2 regions of the Streptomyces sp. NPDC059010 genome follow, and region 1 is predicted to be linked to the other one. Evidence: riboswitches for the same ligand, from Rfam matches in the RefSeq annotation. Region 1 holds a riboswitch; the other holds the start of a gene.
The links. Region 1 has a riboswitch for thiamine pyrophosphate ahead of thiC (phosphomethylpyrimidine synthase ThiC). Riboswitches for the same ligand answer to the same signal wherever they lie in the genome.
Positions count from the first base shown of each region.

Region 2: linked by a shared signal. The riboswitch ahead of ACFWYS_RS02580 (thiamine ABC transporter substrate binding subunit) and the one ahead of thiC (phosphomethylpyrimidine synthase ThiC) in region 1 are both predicted to bind thiamine pyrophosphate.

Region 1 is NZ_JBHYJA010000047.1:25,474-31,215, forward strand. It holds gene ACFWYS_RS37070 (YibE/F family protein) at 1-693, opposite strand, end outside; TPP riboswitch at 1,050-1,239, shown strand; gene thiC (phosphomethylpyrimidine synthase ThiC) at 1,232-3,034, shown strand; gene ACFWYS_RS37080 (hypothetical protein) at 3,182-4,051, opposite strand; gene ACFWYS_RS37085 (metallophosphoesterase) at 4,245-5,333, opposite strand; gene ACFWYS_RS37090 (LacI family DNA-binding transcriptional regulator) at 5,621-5,742, opposite strand, start outside.
Region 2 is NZ_JBHYJA010000002.1:98,208-103,949, forward strand. It holds gene ACFWYS_RS02570 (ABC transporter ATP-binding protein) at 1-908, opposite strand, end outside; gene ACFWYS_RS02575 (ABC transporter permease) at 910-2,595, opposite strand; gene ACFWYS_RS02580 (thiamine ABC transporter substrate binding subunit) at 2,571-3,656, opposite strand; TPP riboswitch at 3,738-3,843, opposite strand; gene rlmN (23S rRNA (adenine(2503)-C(2))-methyltransferase RlmN) at 3,879-4,985, opposite strand; gene ACFWYS_RS02590 (DUF6233 domain-containing protein) at 5,234-5,575, shown strand; gene ACFWYS_RS02595 (hypothetical protein) at 5,632-5,742, shown strand, end outside.

The DNA.
Region 1 (5,742 bases):
GAAGATGCCGGCGAGCAGCATCATCGGGAACTCACGGTTCACGTCGGTGACCGAGTACTGCAGGTCCTTGGGCGCGGAGGGCTCGTAGGCGACCACGACCTCCTGGCCCTCGTGCAACTGCCGTGACTGGTCGGGCTGCACGATCTCGGTGAACGTACGGCCCTTGTCGTTGCCCGTGTCGACGCGAATCGTCGCCTTCTTGCAGGTGCCCTTCTCCTGCTGCGCGGCGGAGGAACCCTCGGCGGTGGAGGTGTCACCGGTCGGCGGCACGCCAGAGGCGCCCACGTCCTTGCAGCTCAGCTCGACCACCTTGGTGACCGTGGCCTGCTGTGTCTGTCGGTCGAAGCCGACCCCCGTGCGCTCGTGCGGCGGGGCACCGCCCGGCCACAGCACCGCGAGCCCCACCACCACCGCCGCGGCGAACGGGATCAGGATCGCCGCGATGACCTTGCGCAGATGCCGGGAGACGGGCGCCGCAGGACCGTGGGCGTGACTGTGCGAGTGCCCATGCCCATGACCGCGATCGTCCCCGCCACCGCCACCGCCACCGCCACGGCCGCCGCCACCACCGCCGCGCGAGCCGTCGTAGCCAGCTCCGTGCCCATGACCAGCACCGGAATCATGCCCGCGCTCGTCATCCGGGCCGGGCCCGCGCCCTGGTGAGCCGCTGGATCCCGGACCGTGCTCATGCATGCCCCCGGCTCTGGGTCCGTGCTCATGCAGGCCACCGGCCCCGGGACCGTGCTGGTGCCAGCCGCCGGTCCCCGTCATGTGATCGCCAGCCGTTTGATCGCCGGCCAACTGACCTTCGTGACCGCCGCCCCCGGGACCCCGGCCGTATCCGCCGTCGTATCTCGCTCCGGCGACCCCTGAACCCCGGCCGTCTGTACGGTCGTTGCCCCGTACGGGGCCGTTTCCGGCGCCGGATCCACGGGGCCGCTCGGGCGGTGGGTACGGAGGTTCATGCGTCGAGGTCACCGCCCGATCATCGCAAGAACGACCGAGGCCCTCTGTTCACCGCGCCCGAATTGACGCTAGCGTGGTGCCACCTTTGTACACGCGGGAGCTCGGAGCACCGGGCTGAGAGGGCGCTGACCTCCGTCCCAGCGATGTTTCACATGAAACATCACTCACCACGAGTGATGTTTCACACGAAACGTCGGCAGACGGATACCGCTGCGTCGACCGCCGAACCTGTTACCGGGTAATGCCGGCGTAGGGAGTAGGTCTCATGACCATCAAGGACACGCGCACGCCTGCCTCCAGCCAGGACGAACAGCCCACTCAGGGTGAAACGTCCCCGGAGGCCGGGAAGTCCATCGGCTGGCACAAGGCGTATGTCGAGGGTTCGCGCCCCGACCTGCGGGTGCCGGTCCGCCAGGTGCACCTCACCAACGGGCAGTCGGTCACGCTGTACGACACGTCGGGCCCGTACACCGATCCACTGACCGATACCGACGTCCGCAGGGGGTTGTCCCCGCTACGGGAGAACTGGATCATCGCCCGCGGTGACACCGAGGAGTACGCGGGTCGTCCTGTTCGTCCCGAGGACGACGGGATCAAGCACACCTCGCCGCGCGGTGGTCTGCGCAACCTCGACGCCGTCTTCCCCGGACGGCCGCGCCAGCCTCGTCGCGGCCGTGACGGCAAGGCGGTCACCCAGCTCGCCTACGCGCGACGCGGCGAGATCACGCCCGAGATGGAGTACGTGGCCATCCGGGAGAACGTCTCCCCCGAAGTGGTCCGCGACGAGATCGCCGCGGGCCGGGCGGTGCTGCCCGCCAACGTCAACCACCCGGAAATCGAGCCGATGATCATCGGCAAGCGGTTCCTGGTGAAGGTCAACGCCAACATCGGCAACTCCGCGGTCACCTCTTCCATCGAGGAAGAGGTCGAGAAGATGACCTGGGCGACCCGCTGGGGCGCCGACACGGTCATGGACCTGTCGACCGGCCGCAACATCCACACCACCCGTGAGTGGGTGCTGCGCAACTCCCCCGTGCCCATCGGCACGGTGCCGCTCTACCAGGCGCTGGAGAAGGTCGACGGCCGTGCCGAGGAGCTGACCTGGGAGATCTACAAGGACACGGTCATCGAGCAGGCCGAGCAGGGCGTGGACTACATGACCGTCCACGCGGGTGTGCGCCTGCCGTACGTGCCGCTCACCGCCAACCGCAAGACGGGCATCGTCTCGCGCGGCGGCTCGATCATGGCCGCGTGGTGCCTGGCGCATCACAAGGAGTCGTTCCTGTACGAGAACTTCGAGGAACTCTGCGAGATCCTCGCGGCGTACGACGTCACGTACTCGCTGGGCGACGGCCTCAGGCCGGGCTCGATCGCGGACGCCAACGACGAGGCGCAGTTCGCGGAACTGCGCACTCTCGGGGAACTCAACCGGATCGCGAAGCGTTTCAATGTTCAGACCATGATCGAGGGCCCGGGACATGTCCCGATGCACAAGATCAAGGAGAACATCGACCTTCAGCAGGAGATCTGTGATGAAGCTCCGTTCTATACGCTCGGCCCGCTGACCACGGACGTCGCGCCGGCGTACGACCACATCACCTCCGGCATCGGCGCCGCGATGATCGCCTGGTGGGGCACGGCCATGCTCTGCTATGTGACGCCCAAGGAGCACCTGGGCCTGCCCAACCGTGACGACGTCAAGACGGGCGTGATCACCTACAAGATCGCCGCCCATGCGGCCGACCTCGCCAAGGGACACCCCGGCGCACAGGAGTGGGACGACGCGTTGTCCGACGCCCGCTTCGAGTTCCGGTGGGAGGACCAGTTCAACCTGGCTCTCGACCCGGACACGGCACGGGAGTTCCACGACGAGACGCTGCCGGCCGAGCCCGCCAAGACGGCCCACTTCTGCTCCATGTGCGGGCCGAAGTTCTGCTCGATGAAGATCTCCCAGGACATCCGTCGCCAACACGGTGGATCCCAGGAAGAGATCGAGGACGGCATGGCTCAGAAGTCGAAGGAGTTCGCGGCGGCGGGCAACCGGGTGTACCTGCCGATCGCGGACTGACGTCGACGTCCTGACCCGGGGTGCAATGCCCCGGCGCGCTGCCAGACGTTCGGCTTGCGCCTCCCCGAGGAGGTTTCCCCGGGGGTCCGTCGAGGCGGAGGGTCCCCTGCTGGGGGCTCTCCTACGGCGGGGGCGCAAGCCGAGGGGCTACTCCGGCTGGTGGTCCGGCCCTCCGAAGTCCGGGCTCGTGTAGTCCGGGCTGGAGAAGCTCGGTCGCGGGCCGGAGGTGGGTCCGTCGCCCGGGCTGCTGAAACCCGGGCGGTCGTATCCGAGAGCCGGGATGCGGCCGGCCGGCGTCGACGGTGGCATGCGGTGCAGGGCCGATGCCGTGCCGGGATCGGCGAGTGCCTCCCGCAGGAAGGGCAGGATGCCGCGCTCCAGCAGTGCCTCGCGCCAGGCTTCCCTGGCCCGGGCCACCTCCTCGCTCAGTTCGCCGTACGGTCCGCTGACGAACGCGGGCTGGTTGCGCAGGGCGGTGAGCAGAAGTCCGACGGCGGCGACCAGGATCGCGGCCGCTGCGACGGCGCCGAAGACCCATCCGGTGGTGAGCATCGTCTGGGCGAATGCCGGCTCGGGGTTGAGCATCCTCAGGATGTAACCGACGAGCAGGAAGATCGCCGCTGCGGTGCCGGCGAGGACAGGGGCCAGGACGGCGACCACGGCGATGACGCCGGGGCCGGCGGTCTCGGCGACCTCTCCCATGGTGGCGGCGAGCCCCATCGCGCCCGTGCCCGACTCGGTGGAGCCGGACTCGCTGGCGGACGACGGGGTGGACGGCGCCGGCTGGCGCAGTTCCTCGCGGACCTTCACATAGTGCTGGTACTCGGTCGCCGCGGCCGCCGTGATGAGTGCGGTGGCGTTGAGCGCCATGGTGCGCAGCTGTTCGGGGTTGAGTCGCTGTCCGACAGCGGTCAGTTCCGGGCGGTGTGGTGCGGAGCGCAGCGCCTCGTCGAGGATCCGCTCGTAATCCTGGCGGTCCTCGCTGAGCAGGTGCTGCGGAACGCTGTTCATGTGCATCCCCCGATGCTCCGTAGGGCTTGGGGCTCGCATGGCAACGAGCCGTCGGGCAGAAACGGAGGGGAGCCTGCTACGGATAAGCCGATGGTAGAGCGGTGACGGCACACGGTGACAGGGGGTTTGCCAAAATTGGGCCCTGGCCTGCGCCGTCCTCCGTCGCTGGGTGATGGAGGGACGTCTGCCCGGTGAACGTTCAGATATCCAGGGGGAGTTGCTGGACCAGCAGCTTTCCGGCCATGGTCACGCCGCCGTCCATGGCGATGGCGAGGCCTTCGGCGTAGACGTGCGGTCCCTCGATCAGGGGCCCGGTGCTGTCCTCGGTCTCCTCGGAGCCGACCTCGCCCAGCAGGTACGGAATAGGGCTGTGGCCGTGAACGATGCGGGTGCCGCCGTACGTATCGAGCAGGGAACGCACATGGTCGGCGCCGCCCTCGTCGCGGAAGGAGAAGCGCCTGGTGAACTTGCGGAAGAGATCCCAGACTTCGTCGGCGTCGTTGCGGGTGAGCGTCTCGCGGACGGTGTCGTTGACGGCCTCGATCGAGTCGCCGTAGTCGAGATAGGCGGTGGTGTCCGAGTGCACGAGCAGATGCCCGTCGACCTCTTCCATGGCGTCCAGCCGCGCCATCCACTGCATGTGGTGGTCCTGGAGACGGTCCATGTCGGTCTTCTGCCCGCCGTTGAGCAGCCAGGCCGCCTGGAAGGTGGCGGTGCCCGCGCCGGAGTTGACGGGGGTGTCGCCGAACCGCTTGGCACCGATCAGCAGCAGCTCGTGGTTGCCCATGAGGGCCTTGCAGTAGCCGCCTGCCGCGGCGGCCTCCGCGGACAGCCGCATCACGAGGTCGATGACGCCGATGCCGTCCGGGCCGCGGTCGGTGAAGTCGCCGAGGAACCACAGCCGGGCGGTGCCCGCGCACCAGTTCCCCGCCGAGTCGATCAGGCCCTTTTCCTGGAGGGCGGCCACCAACTCGTCGAGGTAGCCGTGGACGTCGCCGACCACGAACAGCGGGCCGGGAGCGTCCGTCGACTGCGGGACCGGCACGGCGGCGGGGTCGACATGCACCTGAACCGTGTCACCGCGGTTGATGACGGGCAGATCGCGCTCCGTCGGCGTGTACCCCTCCGGATACGTCTCGGCGAGGGGCGGGGCGACCGGCGGGGCGACCTCGCCCGGGAGCATGCTGTGGGCGTACGGACCGGTCTCATGGACGTACGCGGGCACCCGGAAGTCGCGCAACGTCGCCGTCCGCTCCACCTCGGGTCCCTGACCGGCCCCCTGAGTCATCAGACCCCTCCACCATCGCGCCGCAGCTGCACCGCATCGGACTGCCTGGTCGCAGCGGCCCGTGGGTGTCGTGGGCCCATCATAGGAATGCCGATCGCGCCATGTGATGACCCAGGGGTGGTGAATCGGAGCAGGACTCCTGTTCACCGCGGCTTTCGCCCCGATTGAGCCGGGCTTAGGCCGTCCGACGACCGTGCTCCTCGTCGTCCCTCGACCTGTTTTCGACGCTCCCGGAGCTGCTCCCGGCCCTCCGCCGACCTGCCGCTGTCGTCTCCCCCGACCTGCTTCTAACGGTCCTCGGGCGACCGGGGCGGGCTGACTGTCGTACGCGGCGGTCGTCGCTGGGACGAGGTACGCACGATCAGTTCGGTCGGTATCACCTGCTGCAGCGGCTGGTCCGACTCCAGCC
Region 2 (5,742 bases), on a different contig from region 1:
TTGAAGGTGCGTGCCGCGACCGTGCAGCACAGGCCCGCTTCGGGCGCCACGAGCCGCACCCCGGCCGGACGTACGAGCAGCGTCCGCGGGCCCTGTGCGGCGCCCTCGCCGACCGGGAGCTTGCCCCAGGGCGTGTCCGCGGCCTCCCCGGCGACGGTGCCCTCGACCACGTTGTCGAAGCCGAGGAAGCGCGCCACGAACTCGTCCACCGGCCGCTGCCACACCTCAAGCGGCGTCCCGGTCTGGGCGATCCGCCCGTCCCGCATCACCACGACCCGGTCGGCGAGCGCGAAGGCCTCGCCCTGGTCGTGCGTCACGGCGAGCACGGTGGTGCCCAACCGCCCGAACAGCTCCCGGAGTTCCACCACGAGCCGCTCCCGCAGCGAGCGGTCGAGCTGGCCCAGCGGCTCGTCCAGCATCAGCAGCCGGGGGCGGGGCGCGAGCGCACGGGCCAGCGCGACCCGCTGCTGCTCCCCGCCGGAGAGGGAGGCGACGGCACGGCGGGCGGCGCCCGGCAGTCCGACGAGTGCGAGCAACTCCCCCACCCGCTCGGCCTGTTCACCCTTGGAGGCGCCGTGCATCCGGGCCCCGAAGGCGACGTTGCCGCCGACGTCCCGCTGCGGGAAGAGCTGATGGTCCTGGAACATCAGCCCGACGCCCCGCCGGTGCGCGGGCACCCCGGCCTGGTCCCGCCCGTCGAGCCGGACCCGCCCGGCGTCCAGCGGCTGCAGCCCCGCCACGGCCCGCAGCAGCGTCGACTTGCCGCTGCCGCTCGGCCCGAGCACGCACACGATCTCGTGCTCGGCGACATCGAGGCCGACGGCGTCGAGCACGGGCCGGCCGCCGAACCGTACGGTCGCGCCTTCCAGGCTCAGCAGACTTCGCGCACTCGGCGTACTCGGCGTCATCTCAGAACTCCCCCGTCCGATCCTTGCGAAGCCGCTCCAGCACCAGCAACGCCACCGCGCACACCACCATCAGTACCGTCGAAAGGGCCATCGCCTGGCCGTAGTTGAGCTCACCGGCCCGCCCCAGCAGCCGCGCCACGGCCACCGGCAGCGTCGGGTTGTCGGGCCGCGCGATGAACACCGTCGCCCCGAACTCCCCCAGCGACACCGCGAAGGCGAACCCGGCCGCGATCAGCAGGGCCCGCCGCACCATCGGCAGATCCACCTCACGCCAGACCCGCCAGGGCGAGGCCCCCAGCACCGACGCCGCCTCGCGCAGCCGCTGGTCCACGGCCCGCAGCACGGGCAGCATGGTCCGTACGACGAACGGCACCCCGACCAGCGCCTGCGCCAGCGGCACCAGGATCCAGGAGGCCCGCAGATCGAGCGGCGGCTCGTCCAGCGCGATCAGGAACCCGAAGCCGACCGTCACCGCGGACACCCCGAGCGGCAGCATCAACAGCGCGTCGAAGCCGCGCACGAACCGGCCCGCGTCCCGCCGGGTCAGCGCGGCGGCGGCCAGACCGCCGATCAGCACGGCGATGAGGGTGGCGACGACGGCGTATTGGAGCGAATTGCCGATCGCCTCGATCGGCGCGACCAGGAAGACACCGCCGTCGGCGCTGGTCAGCGCCCGGTAGTAGCCGAGGTCGGGGGCGTCGAACGAGCGCTGCACCAGCACGGCGAGCGGCAGCAGCAGGAGGACGACGATGACAGCCAGGACACCGGCCAGCAGTGCCCACTGCCCCGCACCGCGCGGCCGCCGGGCGGTCACCGAGGCGTCCACCAGACGCAGGGCGCTCTCCCGACGCCGTACCGTCCAGGCGTGCACGGCGAGGATCGCGGCCACGGCCAGGAACTGGATGATCGTCAGGACGGCGGCGGTGGACAGGTCGAAGATCTCGGAGGTCTGCCGGTAGATCTCCACTTCGAGGGTCGAGAAGGTCGGCCCGCCGAGGATCTGCACCACCCCGAAGGAGGTGAAGGTGAACAGGAAGACCATGAGCGCGGCGGCGGCCACGGCGGGCCCGAGCGCCGGGAGGGTGACCTGACGCCAGGCCTTCAGCGGCGAAGCCCCGAGCATCCGCGCGGCCTCCTCCTGCCGTGGGTCGAGCTGGGACCACAGTCCGCCCACCGTGCGTACGACGACTGCGTAGTTGAAGAAGACGTGCGCGAGCAGGATGGCCCACACGGTGGTGTCGAGCCGTACGCCCCACAGCTCGTCGAGGAGTCCGCCGCGGCCGACCAGCGCGAGGAACGCCGTGCCGACGACGACGGTCGGCAGCACGAAGGGGACGGTCACCACGGCCCGCAGGACCTGCTTGCCGGGGAAGTCGAAGCGGGCGAAGACATAGGCGCCCGGCAGCGCGATCAGCAGCGTCAGCGCGGTGGAGGCGAGCGCCTGCCAGGTGGTGAACCACAGGACGTGCCGGATGTCCGACTCCCCGAGCACGTCCCACAGCCGCCCGAACCGCCACACCCCGTCGACCTTCAGACCGCGCGCGACGATCGCGGCGACGGGGTAGGCGAAGAAGACCGCGAAGAACGCGACGGGCACGGCGATCAGGCCGAGCCGCACCGCCGCGCCGCCCTTGGAGGCCCTTGTACGGCCCTTGCGCGGGGCTACTTCAGTACGAGCGAGGTCCACGACTTGACCCAGTCGTCACGGTTGTCGGCGATCTTGGCCGGGTCCATGGTCTCGGGATCCTTGGCCTGCGGGCCGTACTTCACGAACTCCGGCGGGACCTGGGCGCCCTCCCGCACCGGGTAGACGAACATGTTCAGCGGCATGTCGTCCTGGAACGTCCTGGTCAGCAGGAAGTCCAGGAGCGCCTTGCCGCCCTCGGTGTTCCTGGCGTTGCTGAGCAGGCCCGCGTACTCGACCTGCCGGAAGCACGTGCCCGTCGCGACGCCCGTCGGCGCGCTGGTCGGCTTGGGCTTGGCGTAGATCACCTCGGCGGGCGGCGAGGAGGCGTACGACACGACGAGCGGCCGGTCGGCCCCCGCCTTCTTGCCGCCGGCGGACCCGGAGAACTCGTTGTTGTAGGCCTGCTCCCAGCCGTCGACCACCTTCACGCCGTTGGCCTTCAGCTTCTTCCAGTAGTCCGGCCAGCCGTCGTCGCCGTACCGGGCGGCGGTACCGAGCAGGAAGCCGAGGCCGGGTGAGGAGGTGGAGGCGTTCTCGGTGACGAGGAGGTTCTTGTACGCGGGCTTGATCAGATCGTCGAACGAGCTGGGCGGGGTCAGCTTGTGCTCGCTGAAGTACGCCTTGTCGTAGTTGACGCAGATGTCGCCGGTGTCGATGGGGGTGACCCGGTGCTTGTCCGGGTCGACCCGGTACTCGGGCAGGATCAGGTCGGAGCCCTTGGGCTCGTACGACTGGAACAGCCCGTTGTCGAGCGCCCGCGAGAGCAGGGTGTTGTCGACGCCGAAGAAGACGTCGCCCTGCGGGTTGTCCTTGGTCAGGATCGCCTTGTTGACGGCCTGCCCGGCGTCGCCGTCCTCCAGGACCTTGACCTGGTAGCCGGACTGCTTCTCGAACGCGGCGAGAACGCCCTTCGAGACGGACCACGAGTCGTGACTGACAAGCGTCACGGTCTTGCTCCCGGCCCCGGCGTCGCCGCCGCCCGAGTCGGACGAACCGCACGCGGACAGCGTGACAAGGCCGAGACCGACGGCGAGGACCGTGGCCTTCTTGATGATGCTCACTGAATTCCTCCTGGGGTTGACCAGGAAGAGACGCGGCCCTGCCCGGAAGTCCGCTTTCGACTCCCGGGCAGGGCGCAACAGCTTGAGTGATGACCGAACTTCCTACCCAGAATGACCTGGGCAAGGTTCAGAGGGTCTGCGGCCGGTGCCGCACTCTCAGCGCTGTGGCGCTCCCCTGTCGGAATATGAAGATGTGCTTACGGCGACCTTACGGTGGCCAGACTACCGCTCGGTCGCGGCGAGCTGCCCACACGCCCCGTCGATCTCCTGACCACGGGTGTCCCGAATGGTCACCGGCACACCATGGGCGGCGATGGCCTCGACGAACGCCTTCTCGTCCTCGGGCCGGGACGCGGTCCACTTCGAGCCCGGCGTCGGGTTCAGCGGAATCAGGTTCACATGCACCGGCCTGCCCTTGAGCAGCCGCCCGAGCCGGTCACCGCGCCAGGCCTGGTCGTTGATGTCCCGGATGAGGGCGTACTCGATCGACAGCCGCCGTCCGCTCTTCCCGACGTACTCGAACCCGGCGTCGAGCACCTCGCGCACCTTCCACCGCGTGTTCACGGGCACGAGGGTGTCGCGCAGCTCGTCGTCGGGCGCGTGCAGCGAGATCGCGAGCCGGCACTTGAAGCCCTCGTCGGCGAACCGGTGGATGGCCGGCACGAGACCGACCGTCGACACGGTGATCCCGCGCTGCGACAGCCCCAGCCCGTCGGGCTCGGGGTCGGTGAGCCGACGGATGGCTCCCACCACCCGGTTGTAGTTCGCGAGCGGCTCCCCCATCCCCATGAAGACGATGTTGGACAGCCGGGCGGGCCCGCCCGGAACATCCCCGTCCCTGAGCGCCCGCATCCCGTCCACGATCTGATGGACGATCTCCGCGGTGGACAGATTCCGGTCCAGCCCCGCCTGCCCGGTCGCACAGAACGGGCAGTTCATCCCGCATCCCGCCTGCGAGCTGATGCACATGGTCACCCGGTCCGGATACCGCATCAGCACCGACTCGACGAGCGTCCCGTCGAACAGCCGCCACAGCGTCTTGCGCGTGTCACCCTGGTCGGTCGACAGATGCCGTACGACGGTCATCAGCTCGGGAAACAGCTCCTCGCGCAGCTTGTCACGCGAACCGGCCGGGATGTCGGTCCACTGCTCCGGCTCGTGCGCGTACCGCGCGAAGTAGTGCTGCGAGAGCTGCTTGGCACGAAACGGCTTCTCCCCGATCGCAGCGACAGCGTCCTTACGCTCACCGGGCGTGAGATCAGCGAGATGCCGCGGCGGCTTCTTGGCTCCGCGGGGGGCGACGAAAGTGAGTTCTCCGGGCTTAGGCATGGCTGTACCAGTGTTGCAGATCGAATCGTGTGACCTGGGCTCCGAGCCGTGCATCGTGGTCGTCAGTGGTCGTCGTTGGTCGTCGTTGGCTCTCCTCGGACGGCCCACAGACGGCCCGGATAGATGGGCGTTCTCACTGGCCAGCGCGCTGACGAGAGCATCCGGGCCGGAGCGACTCCCGCCCCGCGCGGTTCCGCTCAGGCAGGGGCGCTGTCACAAGAGCCACACCTAGACCTAGAATCGAACCTGTGTCCGAAAAAGTGTCTCGTCTGGATCGCCTGCGCAGCGTCCGCGAATGGCTGGCCTGGCAGCTGCGCCGCACTGACGACACCATCGCCGAGCTAGAGCGGCAGGAGGTCGCCGCGGCTCGCGCAGCACGCACGCTGCCCCCACCCACGCCTGGATGGAAGCTCGCGATGCGACGAGCAGGCGGCAAGCCCACCCCCGAGGCCGTCCACACAAGCGACTGCGGCATGGCCGGCAAGAACACGAGGCCACTGGCACGTGAGCAGGCCCTCCGGGCGATTACGGAAGGCGGCGTCACGGCGTGCCCCTTCTGTCGACCCGACAACGACCTCGGTGTGCTGTGAAGCGCGAACAGTCGCAGCCTGAAGGAAAGGGCACCGCACCCATCGTGGTGCATCGCATGGCAGGCACCGGCGGACGCCGGGTGACGATCCGCGCCCAGATGGCTGGCCTCGCCCACAGCGACGCCGACCTGATCGAGTTCCTACGCCGCGCGGGCCTGCGGGACGCA